DNA from 2 places in the Enterococcus sp. AZ126 genome. Region 1 is predicted to be linked to the other one. Evidence: a T-box and tRNA genes for the amino acid it is inferred to sense, from the RefSeq annotation. Region 1 holds a T-box; the other holds one or more tRNA genes.
The links. The T-box of region 1 lies ahead of leuS (leucine--tRNA ligase). A T-box ahead of a tRNA ligase gene usually reads a tRNA of that ligase, here a tRNA-Leu.
Positions count from the first base shown of each region.

Region 1 (6,862 bases):
ACAGAGGCCGCTCAAACACAAGTAGTGACAACTGACACAAACGATTCGATGACACAAGAAACTCAGACGATATCTCCTGAAACTTCTTCAAGTGATGAGATATCTGAAACACAAGAATCATCAGAATTGAATACATCAGAAACAACGCAAAGTACTGAGACAACGGAAGAATCAACTGAAACGACGGATTCCTCAAACAGCGAAACAGAGACGGAAGAATCAAAAATGCCTGAACTTGCGATGCGTTCAGCCTTTGCTGCACAGTCTAGAAGCATTAGTCCAAGTACCTTCATTGCTGATATAGCTGGACATGCGAAATCTGTTGCAGCTGCGAATGATTTATATGCATCGGTTATGATGGCTCAGGCAATTCTTGAAAGCGATTGGGGTAGAAGTACCTTATCAGCTGCACCAAACCACAATTTATTTGGGATCAAAGGAAGTTACCAAGGGCAATCTGTTACCATGAAAACATGGGAAGTTATTAATGGGCAGTGGATTCAGGTAAATGCAGCGTTTAGAAAATATCCTTCGTATTCTGAATCATTTTCTGATAATGCCTATGTTTTGAAAAATACGTCTTTTCAATCAGGTGTCTATTATTATTCAGGTGCATGGAAAAGTAACACAAACTCATACAAAGATGCAACAGCTTGGCTAACAGGACGTTATGCAACCGATCCTAGTTATAATACAAAATTGAATACTATTATTACAACATATAATCTAACGCAATATGACACACCTTCATCAGGCGGTGGCAATACAGGTGGCAACACCGGTGGGAATACTGGCGGGAGCGGCAACACAGGTAGCGGAACAAGTAATCAAGATGTGATCTATACAGTAAAAGCCGGCGATAGCTTGTGGGCCTTGTCTGCTAAATATGGCACATCAATCGCTACAATCAAAAGCTGGAATAAGCTTTCTAGTGATATGATTTATGTAGGTCAAAAACTGATTGTGAAAAAAGGTTCCGGGAACACAAGCGGCGGTAGCACTGGTGGCAATACAGGTGGCTCAACTGGAAATACAGGTGGTTCAGGCAATGCAGGAACGTCAAATTCATACTACACAGTAAAATCAGGGGACTCGTTATGGGCAATCGCCAATGCAAACGGCATAAGTATTGCGAATCTGCGTCAATGGAATAATTTAAGTGGAGATATCATTTATCCAGGTCAAAAACTGATTGTGAAAAAAAGTTCAGGGAATACAGGCGGCAACACTGGTGGGAATACAGGCGGTTCAACTGGAAATACAGGTGGTTCAGGCAATGCAGGAACGTCAAATTCATACTACACAGTAAAATCAGGGGACTCGTTATGGGCAATCGCCAATGCAAACGGCATAAGTATTGCGAATCTGCGTCAATGGAATAATTTAAGTGGAGATATCATTTATCCAGGTCAAAAACTGATTGTGAAAAAAAGTTCAGGGAATACAGGCGGCAACACTGGTGGGAATACAGGCGGTTCAACTGGAAATACAGGTGGTTCAGGCAATGCAGGAGCCTCAAATTCTTACTATACGGTAAAATCGGGGGACTCATTATGGGTAATCGCCAATGCAAACGGCATAAGTATTGCGAATCTGCGCCAATGGAATAATTTAAATGGAGATATCATTTATCCAGGTCAAAAACTGATTGTAAAAAAAGGATCAAATGCTAGCGGAGGGAACTCAAGTGCTGGTAATAGTGGTTCAACAGGAAATACGGGTGGTTCAAATAATACTGGAACAGCTACTGGGCACTACACTGTAAAATCAGGAGATTCTCTATGGGTAATTGCCAATGCAAATGGCATAAGTATTGCTAACTTGCGCCAGTGGAACAATTTAAGCGGGGACATCATTTATCCAGGTCAACGTTTAGTTGTGAAGAAAGGTCAGGGAGGATCAGCTAGTTCATCAGGAAATCAAGGAGGTAGTCAATCAGCAAGTTCATATACTGTAAAAAGTGGAGATACTTTATGGGGACTTTCTCAAAAATATGGAACAAGCGTCCAAAGAATCAAACAATTGAACAGTTTATCTAGCGATACAATTTATATCGGTCAAAAATTGAAAGTTAAATAAAACAATTGAAATTGATGGGAATCTTTGGTAGTATAATAGCACATGACAGATATACAAACAGTGAAAAGGAATAGTAGAAAGAACCATGTTTTAGAGAGCGTATGGTTGGTGAAAATACGTGCAGAAGCTTTCGAACTCGCCTTTGAGTTATTTTACTGAACGAATAAAGGAATGCTCTTTGCATTTATTTGATGAAGATGAGTGACAGTTAATAATTAGATGATCTTCTGAACTTTATTAAGTAAAATCGGTGGCGGCCGTTACAACGTTGAGGCTTGTAGTTATACAAGTAAATTTAGGTGGTACCACGTTGTCGATTGCACGTCCTATAGGAACTTTTTCCTGTAGGACTTTTTTTTGTTCATCACGTCACTTTGCTTTGATCTCATCAATTTCTAAGAACTGAAGTACTGTGATCAGCTATGCCACAGCAAAAGCTGAATAAAACTTGTCGACCAGAAGGAAAGAAGTTACCTTACTATTGAAACCATTCAAAAGTAAGGAATGACTCTAAGAAAAATGCAAGACAAACAATATCAATAATAAGTTATTTAAATAGGAGGAAAAAAACGTGAGTTACGATCACAAACAAATTGAGAAAAAATGGCAAAAATATTGGGCAAAGCACAATAGTTTTACAACACACGATGATTCAAATAAAGAAAAATTTTATGCCTTGGATATGTTCCCTTACCCATCAGGACAAGGTCTGCACGTAGGTCATCCAGAAGGGTACACAGCAACAGATATTTTGTCTCGAATGAAAAGAAGTCAAGGATATAGTGTACTGCATCCGATGGGGTGGGACGCATTTGGATTACCAGCTGAACAATATGCGTTAGATACTGGAAACGATCCAGCAGAATTTACGAAAAAAAATATCGAAACATTTAAACGTCAAATCAATTCGTTAGGTTTCAGTTATGATTGGAATCGTGAGATCAATACAACAGATCCAGAATATTATAAATGGACTCAATGGATTTTTACAAAATTATATGAGCATGGCTTAGCATACGAAGCAGAAGTGGCAGTCAACTGGGTACCAGAACTTGGCACAGTGATTTCAAATGAAGAAGTTATTGATGGGAAAAGTGAACGTGGTGGCTATGATGTTATCAGAAAACCGATGCGTCAATGGATGCTGAAAATTACGGCTTATGCAGATCGCTTACTGGATGATCTAGATTTAGTTGATTGGCCGGAGAGTATCAAAGATATGCAGCGTAACTGGATTGGACGTTCTGAGGGAGCGAACGTTACCTTTAAAGTAGCAGGATCAAAAGACGAATTTACGGTATTCACGACTCGCCCAGATACATTATTTGGGGCAACATACACAGTTTTAGCACCTGAATTAGAGTTGGTGAAAAATATTACTACGTCAGAGCAAAAAAATGCTGTAGAAGCTTATATCGATGCGGCTTCAAAAAAATCAGATTTAAATCGGACAGATTTAGCCAAAGAAAAAACAGGTGTCTTTACTGGGGCTTACGCGGTAAATCCGGTAAATGGCGCTGAAATCCCGATCTGGATTTCAGATTATGTACTGGCATCTTATGGAACCGGGGCAATTATGGCTGTTCCTGCTCATGATGAGCGTGACTATGAATTCGCTAAAGCATTCAATATTGAGATTATTCCAGTATTAGAAGGTGGAAATGTTGAAAAAGAAGCGTTTACAGGTGATGGAGTACACATCAATTCTGAATTTTTAGATGGTTTAAATAAGGAAGAAGCAATCACTAAAATAAATGAATGGCTAGAAGAAAACAAAGTAGGAAAAAAAGAAGTTAGTTATCGCTTGCGTGATTGGTTATTTTCTCGTCAACGATACTGGGGTGAGCCAATTCCTGTGATCCATTGGGAAGATGGAACAACAACGACAGTTCCAGAAGCTGAATTACCATTAAGATTGCCAAAAACAGATGATATCAAACCAAGTGGGACGGGTGAATCACCACTTGCAAATATTACTGATTGGATCAATGTAGTCGATCCTGAAACCGGCAAAAAAGGCAAACGTGAAACAAATACTATGCCGCAATGGGCAGGAAGTTCATGGTACCATTTACGTTATATCGATCCTCATAACAAAAATGAAATTGCCAATTATGAAAAGCTAGAACGCTGGCTACCAGTAGATATTTATATTGGTGGAGCCGAACACGCTGTACTCCATTTGCTTTATGCGCGTTTCTGGCATAAATTCTTATATGATATCGGTGTTGTTCCAACAAAAGAACCCTATCAAAAATTGTATAATCAAGGAATGATCTTAGGTCAAAGTTTCCGTGATGGCCGTGGTGTACTAGTTCCAACAAATATGGTAGAAAAACGTGATGGAGTCTGGATCAATCGTGAAACAGGTGAAGAGCTGGAAGAAGCACCAGCTAAAATGAGTAAATCATTGAAAAATGTTGTAAATCCGGACGATGTTATTGAAAAATATGGTGCTGATACATTAAGAATGTATGAAATGTTTATGGGTCCACTGGATGCATCTATTGCTTGGAGTGAAAATGGACTTGAAGGCAGCCGTAAATTCTTAGATCGTGTATGGCGTTTGATAGTAGATGAAAATAATAAAATGCGTGACCGCATTACAACTGTAAATAACGGACGTTTGACTAAAGTGTATAATCAAACAGTGAAAAAAGTAACAGAAGATATGGAAAACCTGCACTTTAATACAGCAATTTCTCAGTTGATGGTATTTGTGAACGAAGCAAATAAAATTGATGTTTTACCGTATGAATACATTGAAGGATTTGTTCAATTATTAGCACCAATTGCACCTCATATTGGAGAAGAACTGTGGGCAATATTAGGCAATGAAGAAAGTCTAACAAATCAACCTTGGCCGATATATGATGAAGCTGCATTAGTTGAAGATGAGGTAGAAGTTGTTTTCCAAGTTAATGGAAAAGTTCGTGCAAAATTGAATATTGCTCGAGGACTAAGCAAGGAAGAATTAGAAGAAAAAGCTTTAGCTGCACAAGAAATCCAATCCTTTATTGATGGAAAAACAGTCCGTAAGGTCATTGTTGTTCCAGATAAATTGGTTAATATTGTAGCGAATTAAATAATTTATTTTATCTGCACTAATTGAAAGAACAGAGAGTGTAGAACAATAGTCTTTTCTTAAAACGAAAACAAATTCGATTTTGACGATCATTGTCAAAATCGGATTTGTTTTTTCTTTTAACAATAAACTATTATACTGAAATCAAATAAAGAAGGGTTACCAAAGAGTTTGTTATTGTTAAATGTCTGAATTTTCAGTTTTTTTGAAAGTTTCTTTTACTTTTTTCCGAATTGTTCTCTGGCTACTCTTAGATTTTTCAAATTAAGTGCAACACTCTTAGTAAAATCATAGATTATTGAATGAATTTTGAAAGATAATTAACAGTTTCACTTCCTGTATTCTTGCTACAACGACCTTGTAAGATCTTACAAAAATAAATGTTAGGAGGGAACCATTTGGCAAATGTTGAATCGTTAATAAACTGGTTTCGAGCAAGACAAGGAAAGGTAACATATAGCATGACGAATCGTTATGGTCCGTATAGCTATGATTGTAGTTCAGCTATGTATTATGCTTTGGTTGATGCAGTTTTTCTACCAGCAGGAACCCAATTGGAAACACCGAAACTCTTTATGCATTGAATGGTTCATTGTTACAACCTATCTCACGTGCGGAAGCACGAAGAGGTGATATTTTTATATCAGGGGGCAAGGGAACCAGCTTAGGAGCGAATGGGCATACAGGAGTATTCGTAAGTCATAGTAGGATTATTCACTGTAACTATGGATCAAATGGTATTTCAGAAACATCTACTGAAGGTGGTTGGACGGGCGGGGCCACCGACTGATTGTTACAGGATTGAAGGGACAACAACAGAAAAACCAGAACAAACAAAAGAAGAAGAGATAACTATGCAATGTATTTATAAAAAACCACTGGGTACTGGAGTAGGAATGTATTATTTTAATGGAGTCGATACAGTTCATATTCAAAATAATGATACAGCTGTGATTTTACGAAAAATTTATAAAGAAAATAACGGGAAAAATATGCCCGAATTTACTTGGACTTCAGCAGAACATTGGCATATTAGATCAGAAGCAGTGGCACCTAATCGTAAATAACGAAAATCTTAATTATCTCTCTATTCCGATTAAGGAATAGAGGATTTTTCTATCACATATTAATTAGGAAACTATTTTTCCTTTAAGAATTTTTAATAGTCAACTTCTATAAAAAAGTAGGTTAAATTAAAATTAAGGATGCATCATAAAAAATTTTATTAGGCTTTTTCCACCCTAAACATTTTCTAGGTCGATTATTTCATTTATAAATTGCAGATTCAATATACCCTTCTGAAACAAGTGTCATATCAGTGCATTTTGGTAAGTATTCACGTATCAATCTATTTGTATTTTCATTTGTCCCGCGTTGCCAGGAAGACCCAGGATATGCAAAATTATAATCGAGGTCACTTAACTTACTGAAATCGTTATATTGCGCAAATTCTGGTCCCCTATCTGGTGTAATAGTTTTACGTTATTTTTTTGCTTAGTAGAGAAAATATTTTTATAAATATATCTCTTACGCAAATACAACCTAATAGGAGATCAATTCTTGAATTTAGTAGTCAGCTGATACTCAAACAGGGAAATTGAAAGCTCCACAAGAAGGGAACAGATAACTGTAGACAACTTATCTTCTTCCTGTTCCGAAATTTGGGAAAGCCGATACTTTAGAATACGCAAAATAAGA
Region 1 is NZ_JBIOSB010000001.1:2,877,005-2,883,866, forward strand. It holds gene IGI43_RS13570 (LysM peptidoglycan-binding domain-containing protein) at 1-2,079, shown strand, start outside; T-box leader at 2,131-2,411, shown strand; gene leuS (leucine--tRNA ligase) at 2,651-5,164, shown strand; gene IGI43_RS13580 (peptidoglycan amidohydrolase family protein) at 5,563-5,748, shown strand; gene IGI43_RS13585 (peptidoglycan amidohydrolase family protein) at 5,757-5,954, shown strand; gene IGI43_RS13590 (hypothetical protein) at 5,899-6,231, shown strand; gene IGI43_RS13595 (hypothetical protein) at 6,431-6,637, opposite strand.

Region 2 (6,862 bases), 2.4 Mb from region 1:
TTCTTTATAAACACTTCCTACATCACTACCAATAATGACCTGATATTGTCCACCTTTTGAAACAACCCCCATCACGCCTACTGTATTTTTCAATACCTCTGTTTCTGCTGTTCCTTCATTTTTCAAATTAAAGCGTAATCTTGTAGCACAATGAGTCAAACCCGTGATATTTTGTTTTCCACCGATTTTTTCAATAATTGTTTGTGCTAATTCTTGATAATTCATCGTTCATCCCCCTAATCTAATTACAACTCGAAGTAAAATACACAAAAAAATACCTAAGAAACCTCTTATTTCAAAGAGATTTTCCCTAGGTATAGCCTGCTCTTTCACAGTAACAATCCTTTAATTGTTGGTTATTCTTCTGATATGGATGGTGAGATAGATCATCTCGTCTTCTTGTAATTCACGACCAAATTCTTTTCCAATGTACTCGCGTATTTTCAGTGCACAAAGATATTCTTCTTGATATTTTTCTTTTAACATAAATAAGAAACCTTCATCTTTGTCTTTATCTAATTCTATTCCACTAAATAAACGTTGAACAAAAAATTTCAAATGCGTAATAAACCGTTCATAATTTAGCGTGTATTCATCCAAATCAGTTTTATAATGATATTTAACAATATTAATGATTTTTTGAATGACTTTTGTCATTTCTGAAACTTGGCTGACCTGAGATAAATCTAGTTCTGCATTAACGATATGTAATGCAATAAAACCAGCTTCATCTTCTGGTAGCACTATATCCAGACGATTGGAAATAATAGTCAATGCTTCTTTTCCAATCAAATATTCATGATTATAAAAACGCTTGATTTCCCAAAGCAGTGCGTTTCTAACAGGTAGACCGCTATTTTGTCGTTCGATTGCATAATCGATATGATCAGTTAGCGTAAGATAGATATTTTCATTCAGCTTTTTTCCTAAAGAAACTTTGGCAAATCCAATAATTTCATTAGCAACCTGTAAATGCTCTAAACGAACATTTGCTAACAGCTGTGTAAGCTTATTTGTATTTAAATCGGCATTGCTTGTATATATTTTTTCAATAAGAGAATCCTCAATAACATCGCCGATATTTTTTTTAAAGCCAATACCTTTACCCATCACAAGTACTTCGTGACCGTCAGCATCAAGTGACTTCACAATATTATTATTGATTACTTTTTTTACTTCCATAATATCTCCTCAATGAGATTAGATCAGCTAGCTAATTAAATGTTAATAAAAGAAATAAAGTATAGCCTGAAAAATCAGTAACAATCTTGATTTCTCTTGTTATTAAAACATGAAAATAAAGCGTTGTCAACCAAGGAAAAATACATTCATTCGCTTTATAAAAAAATTTCTACTTATAAAATATTATTATTACTTAACGTAAGTCGGTAATTAATAAGAGCGATTTAATTTTTCAGTATTACTAACTTCTATCAATACATATACTTATTTTTTAGTGTTTCTAATATTAATAGTTAAATTTTATTTCTAAGTAATTTGTTATCTTTCCATGATGCTCTTTTACGGCTGCATTGTCTGAATATTTTTTAAATAGCCATTTTTCATATTTTTAAGAGTATTCATTTTATCAATTACTAAATAATCTTGATAGATTTGAAACCCAGCAACACCTAAAACATCTAACGATAAGGTTGCTCCCCCAACTCTCCGAAAAGAAGTGTTTTACTAAAAAAAGAGTGAATCGATAGAAAAAATGAAGCCATATTACTCTCAATACCAAGTAATTTAACTTCAATCTCAGTTAAATATCAACGAATCAGATACAAAAATACAAAATTACTTCAAAATGTTTAAACAAAAAAAGAGCATTAACATAAGAATATGTTAATGCTTGGCATATACCGGCGGCCGGGGTCGAACCGGCACGATCGTGAGATCACAGGATTTTGAGTCCAGCGCGTCTGCCAATTCCGCCACGCCGGCATAAAATAATTTTTGCAAGGCGGTAACCGGATTTGAACCGGTGATGAAGGTTTTGCAGACCTCTGCCTTACCACTTGGCTATACCGCCATATTACAATTTAAACATTCTCAAAAAGAGAAAACTGGGGTAGCTGGATTCGAACCAACGCATGACAGGATCAAAACCTGTTGCCTTACCGCTTGGCTATACCCCAATAATTAAAATTAAAAGCTAAGGGCGACTGATGGGAATCGAACCCACGCGTGGCGGAACCACAATCCGCTGTGTTAACCACTTCACCACAATCGCCATAAAACATATGATAAAAATTAAAGCTAAGGGCGACTGATGGGGATCGAACCCACGCGTGGCGGAACCACAATCCGCTGTGTTAACCACTTCACCACAATCGCCATAAACTTGCTAACAGGGATAGTAGGAATCGAACCCACAATGACGGTTTTGGAGACCGTAGTTATACCGTTTAACTATATCCCTACTAAATAATGGAGGAAAGTGGATTCGAACCACTGAACCCTAAGGAACGGATTTACAGTCCGTCGCGTTTAGCCACTTCGCTATTCCTCCAAATGGCGCAAGACAGAATCGAACTGCCGACACACGGAGCTTCAATCCGTTGCTCTACCAACTGAGCTACTGCGCCAAAAACTATAAACGGTCTGGACGGGACTCGAACCCGCGACCTCCTGCGTGACAGGCAGGCATTCTAACCAGCTGAACTACCAAACCGTAATTTAATGGAGGTTGACGGGATCGAACCGCCGACCCCCTGCTTGTAAGGCAGGTGCTCTCCCAGCTGAGCTAAACCTCCAAAAAATATAAATGACCCGTACGGGAATCGAACCCGTGATACCGCCGTGAAAGGGCGGTGTCTTAACCGCTTGACCAACGGGCCAATAAAAACTTAATACGGAGAGTAAGGGATTCGAACCCTTGAGACAGCGTTAACCGTCTACATGATTTCCAATCATGCTCCTTCGGCCACTCGGACAACTCTCCAAAGTTAAAAGAAGCAAGCATACTCATGAATCTTATATTAAGAAACTCCGGCAGTAGGACTCGAACCTACGACATCATGATTAACAGTCATGCGCTACTACCAACTGAGCTATGCCGGAATAATCAGCGTGGCGACGTCCTACTCTCACAAAGGGAAACCCTTCACTACAATCGGCGCTAAGAAGCTTAACTTCTGTGTTCGGCATGGGAACAGGTGTATCCTTCTCGCTATCGCCACCACACTGGGTGTTGTTGCTATTCAATTGAGTGATTATTCACTCAAAACTGGATTGAAGTTGTAATCAAACTATCCGATATACTTTTTTATTTCGTTTCTTTGGTTAAGTCCTCGACCGATTAGTATTGGTCCGCTCCGTACATCACTGCACTTCCACTTCCAACCTATCTACCTGATCATCTCTCAGGGGTCTTACTTTCTTAAAGAAATGGGAAATCTCATCTTGAGGTGGGCTTCACACTTAGATGCTTTCAGCGTTTATCCCTTCCCTACATAGCTACCCAGCAATGCCCTTGGCAGAACAACTGGTACACCAGCGGTAAGTCCATCCCGGTCCTCTCGTACTAAGGACAGCTCCTCTCAAATTTCCAACGCCCGCGACGGATAGGGACCGAACTGTCTCACGACGTTCTGAACCCAGCTCGCGTGCCGCTTTAATGGGCGAACAGCCCAACCCTTGGGACCGACTACAGCCCCAGGATGCGACGAGCCGACATCGAGGTGCCAAACCTCCCCGTCGATGTGGACTCTTGGGGGAGATAAGCCTGTTATCCCCAGGGTAGCTTTTATCCGTTGAGCGATGGCCCTTCCATGCGGAACCACCGGATCACTAAGCCCGACTTTCGTCCCTGCTCGACTTGTAAGTCTCGCAGTCAAGCTCCCTTCTGCCTTTACACTCTGCGAATGATTTCCAACCATTCTGAGGGAACCTTTGGGCGCCTCCGTTACTCTTTAGGAGGCGACCGCCCCAGTCAAACTGCCCACCTGACACTGTCTCCCACCACGATAAGTGGTGCGGGTTAGAGGGTTCATAACACAAGGGTAGTATCCCACCAGCGCCTCCACCGAAACTAGCGTTCCGGATTCATCGGCTCCTACCTATCCTGTACATGTGGTACAAACACTCAATATCAAGCTACAGTAAAGCTCCATGGGGTCTTTCCGTCCTGTCGCGGGTAACCTGCATCTTCACAGGTACTAAAATTTCACCGAGTCTCTCGTTGAGACAGTGCCCAAATCGTTACGCCTTTCGTGCGGGTCGGAACTTACCCGACAAGGAATTTCGCTACCTTAGGACCGTTATAGTTACGGCCGCCGTTTACTGGGGCTTCAATTCTGAGCTTCGCCGAAGCTAACCCATCCTCTTAACCTTCCAGCACCGGGCAGGCGTCAGCCCCTATACTTCATCTTTCGATTTTGCAGAGACCTGTGTTTTTGATAAACAGTCGCTTGGGCCTATTCACTGCGGCTGACCGAAGTCAGCACCCCTTCTCCCGAAGTTACGGGGTCATTTTGCCGAGTTCCTTAACGAGAGTTCGCTCGCTCACCTTAGGATACTCTCCTCGACTACCTGTGTCGGTTTACGGTACGGGCAGTTGTTTTCTCACTAGAAGCTTTTCTTGACAGTGTGACATCAGGAACTTCGGTACTATTATTTCCCTCCCCATCACAGCTTGTCCGTACAGAGTAAAGCATTTGACTCTACTCAAGACTTACTGCTTGGACATGCACTTCCAGTCGCATGCATTCCTTAGCCTCCTGCGTCCCTCCATTGCTCAAACAAAAACAACTGGTACAGGAATATCAACCTGTTGTCCATCGCCTACGCCTATCGGCCTCGGCTTAGGTCCCGACTAACCCTGGGCGGACGAGCCTTCCCCAGGAAACCTTAGTCATACGGTGGACGGGATTCTCACCCGTCTTTCGCTACTCATACCGGCATTCTCACTTCTAAGCGCTCCAGCCGTCCTCACGATCGACCTTCAACGCCCTTAGAACGCTCTCCTACCATCACACCAGAGGTGTGATCCACAGCTTCGGTAATATGTTTAGCCCCGGTACATTTTCGGCGCAGGGTCACTCGACTAGTGAGCTATTACGCACTCTTTAAATGGTGGCTGCTTCTGAGCCAACATCCTAGTTGTCTGTGCAACCCCACATCCTTTTCCACTTAACATATATTTTGGGACCTTAGCTGGTGGTCTGGGCTGTTTCCCTTTCGACTACGGATCTTATCACTCGCAGTCTGACTGCCGAATATGAATGAATGGCATTCGGAGTTTATCTGAATTCGGTAACCCGAGATGGGCCCCTAGTCCAAACAGTGCTCTACCTCCATCATTCTTAACTTCGACGCTAGCCCTAAAGCTATTTCGGAGAGAACCAGCTATCTCCAAGTTCGTTTGGAATTTCTCCGCTACCCACAGCTCATCCCCGCACTTTTCAACGTACGTGGGTTCGGTCCTCCAGTGCGTTTTACCACACCTTCAACCTGGCCATGGGTAGATCACATGGTTTCGGGTCTACGACTACATACTCATTCGCCCTATTCAGACTCGCTTTCGCTGCGGCTCCGGCTCTTCACCTTAACCTCGCATGCAATCGTAACTCGCCGGTTCATTCTACAAAAGGCACGCCATCACCCATTAACGGGCTTTGACTTGTTGTAGGCACACGGTTTCAGGATCTATTTCACTCCCCTTCCGGGGTGCTTTTCACCTTTCCCTCACGGTACTGGTTCACTATCGGTCATTAGGGAGTATTTAGCCTTGCGGGATGGTCCCCGCGGATTCCGACGGAATTTCTCGTGTTCCGCCGTACTCAGGATCCTCCTAGGTGTTGCCAACATTTCGTCTACGGGGCTATTACCCACTTTGGCGAACCTTTCCAAGTTCTTCGACTATCTTGACAGACTACCACATCGGAGTCCTACAACCCCAACAAGCAAGCTTGTTGGTTTGGGCTTTTCCCGTTTCGCTCGCCGCTACTCAGGGAATCGAATTTTCTTTCTCTTCCTGCAGGTACTTAGATGTTTCAGTTCTCTGCGTCTACCTCTATCCAGCTATGTATTCACTGAATAGTAACATCCTATAAAAGATGCTGGGTTTCCCCATTCGGAAATCTCTGGATCATAGCTCACTTACAGCTCCCCAAAGCATATCGGTGTTAGTCCCGTCCTTCATCGGCTCCTAATGCCAAGGCATCCACCGTGCGCCCTTATTCACTTAACCTTACGATCTTACGATCGGTTTTGTTTGGTTCGTTTCTCTAGCGATAGAGGCGTGACCAATAAAATAAGCTTCGAACTATTTTAATTAAAAAACTCATTCAACGCGGTGTTCTCGGTTTGTTTTGATTACTTTTATACTTCAATATCCAGTTTTCAATGAACAATAACTTAGTAACCAATGGTTACTAATGGAGCCTAGCGGGATCGAACCGCTGACCTCCTGCGTGCAAAGCAGGCGCTCTCCCATCTGAGCTAAGGCCCCGTGGTACATATTAATTTAAGAGTAAACCTCTCAAAACTGAACAAAGTGTCGACGAATGTGTAAGTTTCCGTAATATTCCTTAGAAAGGAGGTGATCCAGCCGCACCTTCCGATACGGCTACCTTGTTACGACTTCACCCCAATCATCTATCCCACCTTAGGCGGCTGGCTCCACAAGGGTTACCTCACCGACTTCGGGTGTTACAAACTTTCGTGGTGTGACGGGCGGTGTGTACAAGGCCCGGGAACGTATTCACCGCGGCGTGCTGATCCGCGATTACTAGCGATTCCGGCTTCATGTAGGCGAGTTGCAGCCTACAATCCGAACTGAGAGAAGCTTTAAGAGATTTGCATGACCTCGCGGCCTAGCGACTCGTTGTACTTCCCATTGTAGCACGTGTGTAGCCCA
Region 2 is NZ_JBIOSB010000001.1:485,595-492,456, forward strand. It holds gene IGI43_RS02330 (beta-glucoside-specific PTS transporter subunit IIABC) at 1-225, opposite strand, end outside; gene licT (BglG family transcription antiterminator LicT) at 346-1,182, opposite strand; tRNA gene IGI43_RS02340 (tRNA-Leu) at 1,861-1,944, opposite strand; tRNA gene IGI43_RS02345 (tRNA-Cys) at 1,962-2,032, opposite strand; tRNA gene IGI43_RS02350 (tRNA-Gln) at 2,067-2,138, opposite strand; tRNA gene IGI43_RS02355 (tRNA-His) at 2,161-2,233, opposite strand; tRNA gene IGI43_RS02360 (tRNA-His) at 2,265-2,337, opposite strand; tRNA gene IGI43_RS02365 (tRNA-Trp) at 2,352-2,422, opposite strand; tRNA gene IGI43_RS02370 (tRNA-Tyr) at 2,432-2,512, opposite strand; tRNA gene IGI43_RS02375 (tRNA-Phe) at 2,516-2,588, opposite strand; tRNA gene IGI43_RS02380 (tRNA-Asp) at 2,601-2,674, opposite strand; tRNA gene IGI43_RS02385 (tRNA-Val) at 2,684-2,756, opposite strand; tRNA gene IGI43_RS02390 (tRNA-Glu) at 2,769-2,840, opposite strand; tRNA gene IGI43_RS02395 (tRNA-Ser) at 2,856-2,944, opposite strand; tRNA gene IGI43_RS02400 (tRNA-Asn) at 2,990-3,063, opposite strand; rRNA gene rrf (5S ribosomal RNA) at 3,071-3,186, opposite strand; rRNA gene IGI43_RS02410 (23S ribosomal RNA) at 3,282-6,193, opposite strand; tRNA gene IGI43_RS02415 (tRNA-Ala) at 6,382-6,454, opposite strand; rRNA gene IGI43_RS02420 (16S ribosomal RNA) at 6,538-6,862, opposite strand, start outside.
Region 2: it encodes a tRNA-Leu, which carries the amino acid that the T-box ahead of leuS (leucine--tRNA ligase) is inferred to sense. The anticodon was not compared.